3 regions of the Priestia sp. FSL W8-0524 genome follow, and region 2 is predicted to be linked to each of the others. Evidence: a T-box and tRNA genes for the amino acid it is inferred to sense, from the RefSeq annotation. Region 2 holds a T-box; the other regions hold tRNA genes.

Region 1 (4,089 bases), 2.0 Mb from region 2:
TACCTTTTGACATTTCTTCAATTACTTCTTGGTCCTTTTCTTTTTCTCTTAAGTTCATAAGTGTATCTAATGCTTCTTTATCACCAATTTTGCCTAACGCCCATGCCGCCGTTCCTCTAATGACAGGGCGAACGTCATTTTTAATTAACTCAATTAAATCTGGAACAGCGGTTTGATCTTTAAAATGGGCAAGTGCAATAATGGCATTACGCTGAATTGGCTTTTTCCCTCTCCATGACCCTGAAACATGTCCAAATTTCTCTTTGAACTCACGATTACTCATCGTTAAAAGCGGTTTTAATTTAGGCTTCGCAAGTTCTGGGTCAGGCTCCATCTCAGGGTGAAAATGAAAGTCTTTGCCTTTATTTTCAGGACACACAGTTTGACATGTATCACAGCCATATAAACGATTGCCTAATTTACTTCGAAATTCTTCAGCTAAAAATCCTTTTGTTTGGGTTAAAAAGGCAATACATCGCTGCGAATTCAGCTGACCGCCTGTTACAAGCGCACCGGTAGGGCACACATCCACGCACTTATTACAAGTACCACAGCCGTCTTCTATCGGTTTATCAGGAGGAAACGGGATATCTGTAATCATTTCCCCTAAATACACGTAGGAACCGAATTCAGGTGTGATAATGGCACAGTTCTTACCGCTCCAGCCAATACCAGCTCTTTCTGCTACAGCTCGGTCCGACAGCTCGCCTGTATCTACCATCGATTGAAGGATAGCTGCAGGTACTTTTTCTTTTATGAAAGCTTCAAGCTTTTGAAGCCTATCACGTAAAACCGTATGATAATCTTGTCCCCAAGAAGCACGGCAAAAGATCCCTCGGCGATCTTCCTTTGTGCTCTTTGGTGCATCCTTTAATTTAGAAGGATACGCAAGTGCAATTGAAATAATGGATCTAGCTTTTGGAACAACTAATGTGGGATCTACTCTTTTTTCAATATCAGGTTCCTCAAAGCCTGAAGCATAACCTAACTCTTGCTGTGCTAACAATCGATTCTTTAACTCATCAAACATAGAAGCACTCGCAAATCCAATCTTATCGATTCCAATCTCTTTGCTGTATGAAATAATTTCTTCCTTCAACTGATACGCATTCATAGTGAGTAATAGCCTCCTTTCTAAGAAATTCTATATATTCATGCATTGAACTGTTTTCTCACTCAATGAAATGATAGGATGGTATCTATAAACGAACAAATACTAATTATAATAGAAAGGATCAAAAAAATGAACTTTACATTATCACCCGCTATTAAACAGCTTTGCCCTTCTTTTAAAATGGGAATCATTCAGTATAAAAATATTGAAGTTGGCGATTCTCCTCAAATGCTAAAAGGACGTCTGCGCCTTTTTCAAGAATCCATTTATTTTGACCTTGAGTCAAAAAAAGTAACAGAATTTGAAGGTGTTAGCGAGTGGAGAAAGCTTTTCAAAACGTTTGGAACGGATCCAAGTAAATACCGTCCTTCTATAGAAGCTTTAATTCGACGGATAGGAAAACAAACGTACCTTCCTTCTATCAATTCTGCTGTGGACATTAATAACTTTTTTTCATTGCAATATGAAGTACCAATTGGAATTTATGATTCTTCTAATTTAGAGGGCCACGTTGAATTTACTATCGGTAAAAAAGAAGAGTTTTACGAAGCTCTAAATGAACGTAACATTTCTTTAGAAAATAAAATCATTTCAAAAGATGCCCTAGGAGCTTTCGGAAGCCCTTATGTGGATTCTAACCGAGCGTACGTAACTGAAAAGACAACACAAGCTGTACAATTCATCTATTTAAAACCTTCACTTTCAGAAGAACAGGCTTATAAACTAACTAAATCCTTAAGTGACATGTTCATTCAAATTCACGGCGGCGAAGCAACCTATCAAGTCATTAACTGATGTACGTAAATATAGCGTCTATCTTTTCAAGATAGACGCTATATTTACGCTAAAAATAAAAAACGCAACATCTCAGCTTTGAAAGCGAGACACTGCGTTGTGATAACAATATGTATGGAGCGGGTGATGAGAATCGAACTCACGACATCAGCTTGGAAGGCTGAGGTTTTACCACTAAACTACACCCGCAAATATTATCAAAATTTGTCGACCAATAAGTAAAAATAAAAACAGGAATCATCCTGTCAAGTAAAGCTAAAGTACCGATGGTCGGGGTCGAACCGACACTCCCGAAGGAACACGATTTTGAGTCGTGCGCGTCTGCCAATTCCGCCACATCGGCAAAATAAAAAAGGCAAGTTAAAATTATAAATGGTGCCGAGGGCCGGACTTGAACCGGCACGGTAGTCACCTACCGCAGGATTTTAAGTCCTGTGTGTCTGCCAATTCCACCACCCCGGCAGCTTGTAAATAAATGGAGGCGGCAACCGGATTTGAACCGGTGATAAAGGTTTTGCAGACCTCTGCCTTACCACTTGGCTATGCCGCCATTTACTCAAGACTAAATAACTTTATTAAAATTAAATTGGAGCGGAAGACGAGGTTCGAACTCGCGACCCCCACCTTGGCAAGGTGGTGTTCTACCACTGAACTACTTCCGCAAATATGGCTGGGCTAGCTGGATTCGAACCAACGCATGACGGAATCAAAATCCGTTGCCTTACCGCTTGGCGATAGCCCAATATTGGAATATGCATATCGTTTATAAATGGGGCGACTGATGGGAATCGAACCCACGAATGCCGGAACCACAATCCGGTGCGTTAACCACTTCGCCACAATCGCCACGTATATATGCAATGTTAATTTTATAATTGGCAGGGGCAGTAGGAATCGAACCCACACTGACGGTTTTGGAGACCGTAGTTCTACCTTTAAACTATGCCCCTGTAAATGGTGGAGGGGGGCAGATTCGAACTGCCGAACCCGAAGGAGCGGATTTACAGTCCGCCGCGTTTAGCCACTTCGCTACCCCTCCACAATAACTGTGGTGCCGGCAAGAGGACTTGAACCCCCAACCTACTGATTACAAGTCAGTTGCTCTACCAGTTGAGCTACACCGGCATTTTAAAAACAAATGTTTTTAAAATGGTGGCTCGGGACGGAATCGAACCGCCGACACAAGGATTTTCAGTCCTTTGCTCTACCAACTGAGCTACCGAGCCTTATTAAATTCAAAATGGCGGTCCCGACGGGAATCGAACCCGCGATCTCCTGCGTGACAGGCAGGCATGTTAACCGCTACACCACGGGACCACTTGGTTGCGGGGACAGGATTTGAACCTGCGACCTTCGGGTTATGAGCCCGACGAGCTACCGAACTGCTCCACCCCGCGATGATAATATATGGTGGAGGATGACGGGATCGAACCGCCGACCCCCTGCTTGTAAGGCAGGTGCTCTCCCAGCTGAGCTAATCCTCCACTATTATGTAGATAAAAATAAATGGTGACCCGTACGGGATTCGAACCCGTGTTACCGCCGTGAAAGGGCGGTGTCTTAACCGCTTGACCAACGGGCCACTGTGCTAATTAAATAAAAATGGCGGAGAGCAAGGGATTTGAACCCTTGAGACAGCGTTAACCGCCTACACGATTTCCAATCGTGCTCCTTCGGCCACTCGGACAGCTCTCCAAATGGCTCCACAGGTAGGACTCGAACCTACGACCGATCGGTTAACAGCCGATAGCTCTACCACTGAGCTACTGTGGAATAATAACAGCCTGGCAACGTCCTACTCTCACAGGGACAAAGTCCCAACTACCATTGGCGCTAAAGAGCTTAACTTCCGTGTTCGGTATGGGAACGGGTGTGACCTCTTCGCTATCGCCACCAGACATATTATATTATACATGATTTAAAAAAGAAAGCAAGACTTTTTTTGAAAAAGTTTTGTTCTTTCAAAACTAGATAACAGGTTGCTGAGTAAAGCTTACGCTTTTAAAAGTTTGGTTAAGTCCTCGATCGATTAGTATCAGTCAGCTACACATGTCGCCACGCTTCCACCTCTGACCTATCAACCTGATCATCTTTCAGGGATCTTACTAGCTTGCGCTATGGGAAATCTCATCTTGAGGGGGGCTTCATGCTTAGATGCTTTCAGCACTTATCCCGTCCAC
Region 2 (4,089 bases):
TTACAAACGAAGCCTAGCGCTCAAAGCAGCTATAAATACATCTACCCAAAAGCGCTGCAGCCGACGCCAAATTCTAGTTTCTACCGGCGCTTATATTATCAGCTTCAAAAAAATGTTGATAAACAAATTTTGAAAGTCCTTCGGACTATAGAACAATCTTCGTTCTATGACAATACCATTATTATTTTCACGTCGGATCACGGTGATTTGCTTGGGGCTCACGGAGGACTACATCAAAAATGGTACAACATGTATGAAGAGTCGATTCACGTGCCGCTTCTCATTCATAACAAGCATTTGTTTCCTAGTTATCAACGTACAGACTTGCTGACTAGTCATGTTGACTTGATCCCGACAATGCTTAGCTTGGCTAATATCGATGTTTCCGCTGTTCAAAAGCAATTGCAAAAAAGTCATACGGAAGTACATCCATTTGTTGGGCGAGACCTCTCAGGAACGTTGCGAGGAGAAACATCGCTCCATCAAGAAAAAGCACCGATTTTCTTTATGACGGATGATGACCCCACAAAAGGACTTCACCAAACAAATTTTTTAGGAGAAAGCTATCCGTCAGTCGTTCAGCCTAATCACATTCAAGCGGTCATTGTGGAGTTTCAATCAGCCGCAGGAAAGGAAATCTGGAAATACGCTCGATACCATGATAATCCGCAATTTCGGTCAGCACCTAACGAAAAAGATGAAGTCATCCACCGAGAGCAATATGAAAGTTACCCGGTAGATCTTACTAACCTTAAAGAAACATCGGTTCCGGATCAAATTGAAATGTACAATTTGACCAAGGATCCGTTAGAAACAGTAAATTTGGCTTACCCGTATTTTTCAACAAATGAAACAAGGAAAATTCAGCGGCAGCTTGATGTTATTCTTAAAGAACAACTCAGGAAAAAACGGATTTTTCCGCAAAGTGGAAGCATGTACCAGGGGCTTCCGTCTAAAGATAGATAAAAAATAGTTTCGACGAGTTCAAGCCTAATATTGGTGTAAGTAGAAAAAGGTATATTTAATATTTTAGTATATAAATAAAAAAACTGATGATACTCGTGCTATGTTACTTATTCTGATTTGAGCAGTACTGGATTTTAATTCGTTAATAATACTTAGATAAAGCAAATAAGTGCTTGTAATATCTTTCTTTTTTGCCTTTATTTTTACAAAATAAAGGTAAAAACAAAATAAAATGCAGGTGTTAATATTATAATAAAAAACTTTTTAAGCCCATATATTCCTAAGTAACTTTTCGGGAATTTAAGCATAAATTAATTCTATAATATTAAAAAATAAAAATTATTTCTTGACTTCTGTAAAATTTATACACTATAATCACTTTTAACAACTAACAAACATTATTTGGCAATGAAAAGGACATGAATTAGGTGCCGTTTTCTTCGCAGAGAATAGGGTCAGCGGCTGGGAGCCCTTAAGAAATCATCTAATTTACCACCTTAGAGCTATTGCAGGGAATGTGCATAACTGAAACTGCAATCGGTAAAACCGTTATCTTTTTTGAGCGTAAAATGCATACAGGTATTTTACGGAATTAGGGTGGTACCACGACCGCATTCGTCCCTTCACTAGGGATGAGTGCGGTTTTTTATGTAGAAAAAATGAATATACAAGCATTGAAAAGGACATGAATCATTTTTGGATTTTCTTTACAGAGAGTAGGGTCACTGGCTGAGAACCCTTAGAAAACGAAATGAATTTACCACCTTGGAGCTGCGGCGGGGAATGTGTATACACTGAAACTGCAACCGGTAAAACCGTTATCTTTTTAAGCGTAAAATGCATACAGGTATTTTACGGAATTAGGGTGGTACCACGGCCGCATTCGTCCCTTTACTAGGGATGAGTGCGGTTTTTTTGTTGAATAAAAACATATTGGAGGAATGAACATGTCAAAACAAATGGAAGCAGAAAAACGAAATCATCAAAAATTAGGTCAAGAACTGGAGCTGTTTATGTCGATGGAAGAAGCTCCTGGTATGCCGTTTTTCTTACCTAACGGAATGATTGTTCGAAATGAGTTAGAAAACTACTGGAAACAAAAGCATTACAAAGCAGGCTATCAAGAGATAAAAACTCCCATCATGATGAAACAGGAGCTATGGGAACAATCAGGGCATTGGGAACACTATCATGAAAATATGTATTTTTCAAATGTTGACAAACAAAACTATGCGATTAAACCGATGAATTGTCCGGGAGCCATTTTATTGTTTAACAGCAAGCGAAGAAGCTATCGAGAACTTCCGATTCGATACGCAGAACTTGGATTGGTTCACCGTCACGAGCTTTCGGGCTCTTTAAACGGACTGCTAAGAGTCCGGTCATTCACACAGGACGATGCGCATTTATTCGTAGAACTTAATCAGATTGAAGCTGAGATTAGCCGCATTCTAGCGTTTATCCATGACTTTTATTCACATTTTGGCTTTGATTACAAAGTGGAACTATCCACACGTCCTGAAAAATTTATGGGAGATATTGAAACATGGAATCAAGCGGAAAAGTCGCTTCAATCTGTGCTAAATGAAAAAGGATTAGACTACCAGGTGAATGAAGGAGACGGGGCTTTTTACGGGCCGAAAATCGATTTTCATATTTTAGACTCCTTAGGCCGCAGCTGGCAGTGCGGAACAGTTCAGCTTGATTTCTTAATGCCAGAGAAGTTTGACTGTATGTATATTGGAGAAGACAATAAACCGCATCGTCCTGTAATGATTCACCGCGCTATATACGGTTCCGTTGAACGTTTTATGGCCATCTTGATTGAACATTATGAAGGTCAATTTCCTCTTTGGTTAGCTCCAGTTCAATTTAAGCTTTTGCCTATTGCACCGCCGCATGTGGAATATGCGTACAAGGTGAAACACGAGCTGGAGTCACAAGGGTATCGTGTTGAAGTGGATGATCGTATTGAAAAAATAGGTCTGAAAATTAGAGAAGCCGAAATGCTCAAAGTTCCTTATATGGCCGTAATAGGAGATAAAGAAGTAGAAAATAAATCGCTTGCTATTCGAAAGCACGGGAAGAAAAACATTGGAACAGTAAGTGTTGAAGAGGCAGCTGTACACTTGAATAAAGAAATGGATTCAAACAGAGTTTATTGAGGCCATTTACCTTGCTAAATAGAAAAATCCGATTTTTTAAGTCGGATAGTGATTCCCTTCATCTTGTCTTACACCAAAATGAAGGGAATATTGAACTAGAAGGGTATAAGATATTATATATCGGCAGTATAACTTTTGCCTTAGACAAACGCCGGTATTTTGTGAAAAAAATTATCTTATCCCATTCGAATCGTTTGCATTTGATGGAGCTGAATCTCCATTTGACAATTTGTTCATAGGTTGCTGACCTCGCTTCTTTTTAGAAGGAGAATAAAAAAGAAATTTAAACATAAAGTACACTCCTAATGCTAGTAAAATACAGCCAATAAGTAAGTTAAGCATCTCTCTCCGCCCTTCATACGCTTCAGTTTTCATCATTATAACACCCGTTAAGGTAAAACATTCATCGTTCTGTAAATAATCCCTATGTCAGGAATTTATATTTGAAGATAGGTAGCGAAAAAAACTATCTGGAAATAAATCGATTTATTTTTTAGAATATTAATTTTATTCAAACTTATTATACATAATCACAACGATGATTTCTTTATTTAGTTGATAAAGCCAAAATAGAGAGAGATTAAGAAATCGCTTACAAAATCTCTTGAAATATATATAATGATATTAGTATACTAATAGACAAGTTAGTAATTATTTCTATATAATTACTTCTGTATCTGAAGTAAAAACGCGTAGTCAAATAGGAAAAGACGTCATTTTTAAGTTTTTTAATGGATGAGTGGCAACAGAGAGGAGAGAGTGCAATGGGAAAACTATTTAAAAAGAAGTCAATCGAGCAATTATTAGAACAAAGTCAAAACAAATCTCTAGTCAAAACATTAGGGGCATTCGATTTGACTCTTCTTGGTATTGGAGCTGTAATAGGAACGGGGGTTTTAGTGTTAACAGGCTTAGTAGCTGCTAACGATGCGGGGCCAGCCGTTATTTTTTCTTTTAT
Region 3 (4,089 bases), 3.0 Mb from region 2:
CCCGGGGATAACAGGCTTATCTCCCCCAAGAGTCCACATCGACGGGGAGGTTTGGCACCTCGATGTCGGCTCATCGCATCCTGGGGCTGTAGTCGGTCCCAAGGGTTGGGCTGTTCGCCCATTAAAGCGGTACGCGAGCTGGGTTCAGAACGTCGTGAGACAGTTCGGTCCCTATCCGTCGTGGGCGTAGGAAATTTGAGAGGAGCTGTCCTTAGTACGAGAGGACCGGGATGGACACACCGCTGGTGTACCAGTTGTCTTGCCAAAGGCATCGCTGGGTAGCTATGTGTGGACGGGATAAGTGCTGAAAGCATCTAAGCATGAAGCCCCCCTCAAGATGAGATTTCCCATAGCGCAAGCTAGTAAGATCCCTGAAAGATGATCAGGTTGATAGGTCAGAGGTGGAAGCGTGGCGACATGTGTAGCTGACTGATACTAATCGATCGAGGACTTAACCAAACTTTAAAAGCGTAAGCTTTACTCAGCAACCTGTTACCTAGTTTTGAGAGAACAAAACTTTTTCAAAAAAGTCTTGCTTTCTTTATCAAATCATGTATAATATAATTTGTCTGGTGGCGATAGCGAAGAGGTCACACCCGTTCCCATACCGAACACGGAAGTTAAGCTCTTTAGCGCCGATGGTAGTTGGGACTTTGTCCCTGTGAGAGTAGGACGTTGCCAGGCTATTATTATTCCACAGTAGCTCAGTGGTAGAGCTATCGGCTGTTAACCGATCGGTCGTAGGTTCGAGTCCTACCTGTGGAGCCAACTGGCCCGTTGGTCAAGCGGTTAAGACACCGCCCTTTCACGGCGGTAACACGGGTTCGAATCCCGTACGGGTCACCATTTATTTTTATCTACATAATAGTGGAGGATTAGCTCAGCTGGGAGAGCACCTGCCTTACAAGCAGGGGGTCGGCGGTTCGATCCCGTCATCCTCCACCACCGTGCCGGTGTAGCTCAACTGGTAGAGCAACTGACTTGTAATCAGTAGGTTGGGGGTTCAAGTCCTCTTGCCGGCACCATTTATATCGGAGGGGTAGCGAAGTGGCTAAACGCGGCGGACTGTAAATCCGCTCCTTCGGGTTCGGCAGTTCGAATCTGCCCCCCTCCACCATTTTTATTGGGCTATCGCCAAGCGGTAAGGCAACGGATTTTGATTCCGTCATGCGTTGGTTCGAATCCAGCTAGCCCAGCCATAGAGAGCCATTAGCTCAGTTGGTAGAGCATCTGACTTTTAATCAGAGGGTCGAAGGTTCGAGTCCTTCATGGCTCATTTTAATAAGCGGAAGTAGTTCAGTGGTAGAACACCACCTTGCCAAGGTGGGGGTCGCGAGTTCGAACCTCGTCTTCCGCTCCATTTCTATATAAAAAAACATATTGGGGCCTTAGCTCAGCTGGGAGAGCGCCTGCCTTGCACGCAGGAGGTCAGCGGTTCGATCCCGCTAGGCTCCACCATACATATAAACGTACAACCTTTAAGCAATTTGCTTAAAGGTTTTTTTGTGTAGTTTCTACAAATTAGAATTGTATATATATTCAAAAAAGTGTCGAGTTGAGCCATCGCTCATTTAGCCGTTACAATAAGAGAGTAGCAACATTTGTGATGGGGGGACATATTATGAATAAGCTTTCAATTATTGGAGTACCAATGGATTTAGGTCAAACTCGCCGAGGGGTCGATATGGGGCCAAGTGCGATACGATATGCAGGTGTTATGGAACGCATCGAGAATATTGGATATAGTGTAGAAGATAAAGGGAATATTGAAATTGCCTTAGCTGAACGAGTACATAGTGATGAAAATACAAACTTAAAGAATTTAAAAGCTGTAGCGGATGCTAGCGAAAGACTTGCTCAGACCGTAAGTGATGTTATTACAAATAAAAGGTTTCCTTTAGTGCTAGGGGGAGATCACAGCATCGCTATCGGAACACTAGCAGGAGTAAGTCGTCATTATAAAAATTTGGGCGTAATTTGGTATGATGCACACGGAGATTTAAATACAGCAGATACGTCTCCTTCCGGAAATATTCACGGTATGCCATTGGCGGCAAGTATAGGTATAGGAGACGAAGCATTGACTCGAATTGGTGGCTATGCCCCTAAAGTCAAGCCCGAGAATATTGTGATTATCGGAGCCCGTTCTTTAGATGAAGGAGAAAAAGAGCTAATAAAGGAAAAAGGAATTAAAGTGTATACGATGCATGAGATAGATCGAATGGGTATGACAAAAGTAATGGAAGAAACAATTTTATATTTGCGTGATAAAACAGATGGCGTTCATCTATCACTCGATTTAGATGGACTGGATCCACATGATGCACCTGGAGTAGGAACGCCAGTTATCGGTGGAATAAGCTACAGAGAAAGTCATTTAGCTATGGAGATGTTGGCAGAATCTCAGCTAATCACTTCTGCCGAGTTTGTGGAAGTGAATCCTATTTTAGATGAGCGGAATAAAACAGCTACCGTAGCTGTTGCATTAATGGGCTCACTTTTAGGAGAAAAATTAGTATAAAACATTATTGCCTACCAAAAGGTACATGAAACATATGTGAAGGTAAAAAAAAAGAAGCTCTTAGTTCAGATTCTAGAGCTTCTTTATATAGAGAAAAACTTTTCATATTCATTTAATAGACCATCTAGCTCTGAGCTTACTCTCACCACTGTTAGTGATGATAAAGGATTTTCTGCTGCAAGAGTGACCATGTTATTTCTACATTCTTCAATTTGATTCAAAAGGTTTTCTTTTGTATGAGTCAAGCTTTCCACTCCTCTTCTTTTCATCTATACTAATTACATAACCTACGTACGATCTTTTTAAACGTATTTGACAAATTTTGTTAAAATAATTAAGCATAAGTGAAACTTTATGATAAAGTACACGTATATATACTATCCCGCAATGGGCGGAGGTAACCGTTACATGGATTTATTATTAAAAAGAAAAATAAAAAAAGTAAAAAAAGGTGACCAGGATGCGTTTGCTGACATAGTAGAATATCACAAGGATAAACTTTTTCATCTATGTTATCGAATGCTAGGAAACCGGGAAGAAGCGCAAGACGCTGCACAAGAAGCGTTTATTCGAGCCTATGTAAATATTCATAGCTATGACACGAGTAAAAAGTTTTCCACCTGGCTATATCGAATTGCTACAAATCTTTGTATTGATCGAATTCGTAAAAAAAAGCCAGACTATTATTTAGATGCAGAAGTAGCCGGGACCGACGGGTTAAATATGTACTCTCAAATAGCTGCCGATCAGGCCTTACCAGAGGAAGAGCTAGAGCAAGTAGAATTGCAAGAATTCATTCAGTCGGAAATATTAAAGCTACCTGAGAAATATCGAACTGTCATTGTCCTAAAATATATAGATGAGCTGTCGTTAAAAGAAATCAGCGATATTTTAGACCTGCCTCTTGGTACGGTAAAGACTAGAATTCACAGAGGACGTGAAGCTTTAAGAAATCGACTTCGCCACTTGTAAGGAGTGAACTAAGAATGAAATGTCCAAAAATGTATGTAAACCTCATTCATGAGCATTTAGATGGAGATATTACAAAAGAAAATGAACTGTTATTAAAAGAGCATTTGCACCAATGCAAAGGTTGTCAGCAGCATATGCATCAGTTAAAAAGAACGATTGCATTTGTGCAAAGCACTTCTCATATAGAATTACCTATGAACTTTACAGCAGGTGTTATGGCCGGGTTACCACGTGAGAAGAATCGAATTCGAATGAATAGATGGTTTACAAACCATCCGATTCTTAGTGCAGCTGCTGTATTTGTGTTGTTAATGTCCGGCACGGTGTTTTCAGCTTGGGAAACGGATGAAGACTTTTCTGTTTCAAAGCAGCCGAACCTGGTCATTCACGATAAAACAGTCGTTGTACCAAAAGGTGAGACCGTCAAAGGTGATATTACTGTGAGAAATGGCGATATTAAAATTGAAGGAAAAGTAGATGGAAACGTTACTGTTATACATGGTGATAAGTATCTAGCTTCTGCAGGAGAAGTGACAGGCAATATTGAAGAGTTAGACAAGATTTTTGACTGGGTATGGTATAACGTCAAAACTCAT

Evidence for each region. The T-box of region 2 lies ahead of thrS (threonine--tRNA ligase). A T-box ahead of a tRNA ligase gene usually reads a tRNA of that ligase, here a tRNA-Thr.
Region 1: it has a tRNA-Thr gene. The T-box ahead of thrS (threonine--tRNA ligase) is inferred to sense a tRNA for this amino acid. The anticodon was not compared.
Region 3: it has a tRNA-Thr gene. The T-box ahead of thrS (threonine--tRNA ligase) is inferred to sense a tRNA for this amino acid. The anticodon was not compared.

Annotation. Positions count from the first base shown of each region.
Region 1 covers NZ_JBBOUG010000001.1:133,078-137,166, reverse strand. The annotation lists gene queG (tRNA epoxyqueuosine(34) reductase QueG) at 1-1,114, opposite strand, end outside; gene NST66_RS00730 (B3/B4 domain-containing protein) at 1,244-1,909, shown strand; tRNA gene NST66_RS00725 (tRNA-Gly) at 2,025-2,098, opposite strand; tRNA gene NST66_RS00720 (tRNA-Leu) at 2,171-2,252, opposite strand; tRNA gene NST66_RS00715 (tRNA-Leu) at 2,283-2,371, opposite strand; tRNA gene NST66_RS00710 (tRNA-Cys) at 2,386-2,459, opposite strand; tRNA gene NST66_RS00705 (tRNA-Gly) at 2,497-2,571, opposite strand; tRNA gene NST66_RS00700 (tRNA-Gln) at 2,577-2,651, opposite strand; tRNA gene NST66_RS00695 (tRNA-His) at 2,680-2,755, opposite strand; tRNA gene NST66_RS00690 (tRNA-Trp) at 2,786-2,859, opposite strand; tRNA gene NST66_RS00685 (tRNA-Tyr) at 2,865-2,948, opposite strand; tRNA gene NST66_RS00680 (tRNA-Thr) at 2,959-3,034, opposite strand; tRNA gene NST66_RS00675 (tRNA-Phe) at 3,060-3,135, opposite strand; tRNA gene NST66_RS00670 (tRNA-Asp) at 3,151-3,226, opposite strand; tRNA gene NST66_RS00665 (tRNA-Met) at 3,230-3,306, opposite strand; tRNA gene NST66_RS00660 (tRNA-Val) at 3,318-3,393, opposite strand; tRNA gene NST66_RS00655 (tRNA-Glu) at 3,417-3,491, opposite strand; tRNA gene NST66_RS00650 (tRNA-Ser) at 3,513-3,604, opposite strand; tRNA gene NST66_RS00645 (tRNA-Asn) at 3,608-3,682, opposite strand; rRNA gene rrf (5S ribosomal RNA) at 3,692-3,807, opposite strand; rRNA gene NST66_RS00635 (23S ribosomal RNA) at 3,919-4,089, opposite strand, start outside.
Region 2 covers NZ_JBBOUG010000001.1:2,101,759-2,105,847, forward strand. The annotation lists gene NST66_RS10535 (sulfatase-like hydrolase/transferase) at 1-966, shown strand, start outside; T-box leader at 1,366-1,592, shown strand; T-box leader at 1,632-1,860, shown strand; gene thrS (threonine--tRNA ligase) at 1,914-3,131, shown strand; gene NST66_RS10545 (hypothetical protein) at 3,303-3,506, opposite strand; gene NST66_RS10550 (amino acid permease) at 3,896-4,089, shown strand, end outside.
Region 3 covers NZ_JBBOUG010000001.1:5,089,400-5,093,488, forward strand. The annotation lists rRNA gene NST66_RS26625 (23S ribosomal RNA) at 1-459, shown strand, start outside; rRNA gene rrf (5S ribosomal RNA) at 569-684, shown strand; tRNA gene NST66_RS26635 (tRNA-Asn) at 694-768, shown strand; tRNA gene NST66_RS26640 (tRNA-Glu) at 772-846, shown strand; tRNA gene NST66_RS26645 (tRNA-Val) at 870-945, shown strand; tRNA gene NST66_RS26650 (tRNA-Thr) at 950-1,025, shown strand; tRNA gene NST66_RS26655 (tRNA-Tyr) at 1,034-1,117, shown strand; tRNA gene NST66_RS26660 (tRNA-Gln) at 1,125-1,199, shown strand; tRNA gene NST66_RS26665 (tRNA-Lys) at 1,204-1,276, shown strand; tRNA gene NST66_RS26670 (tRNA-Gly) at 1,286-1,360, shown strand; tRNA gene NST66_RS26675 (tRNA-Ala) at 1,383-1,458, shown strand; gene rocF (arginase) at 1,622-2,521, shown strand; gene NST66_RS26685 (aspartyl-phosphate phosphatase Spo0E family protein) at 2,605-2,766, opposite strand; gene sigW (RNA polymerase sigma factor SigW) at 2,930-3,493, shown strand; gene NST66_RS26695 (anti-sigma factor family protein) at 3,508-4,089, shown strand, end outside.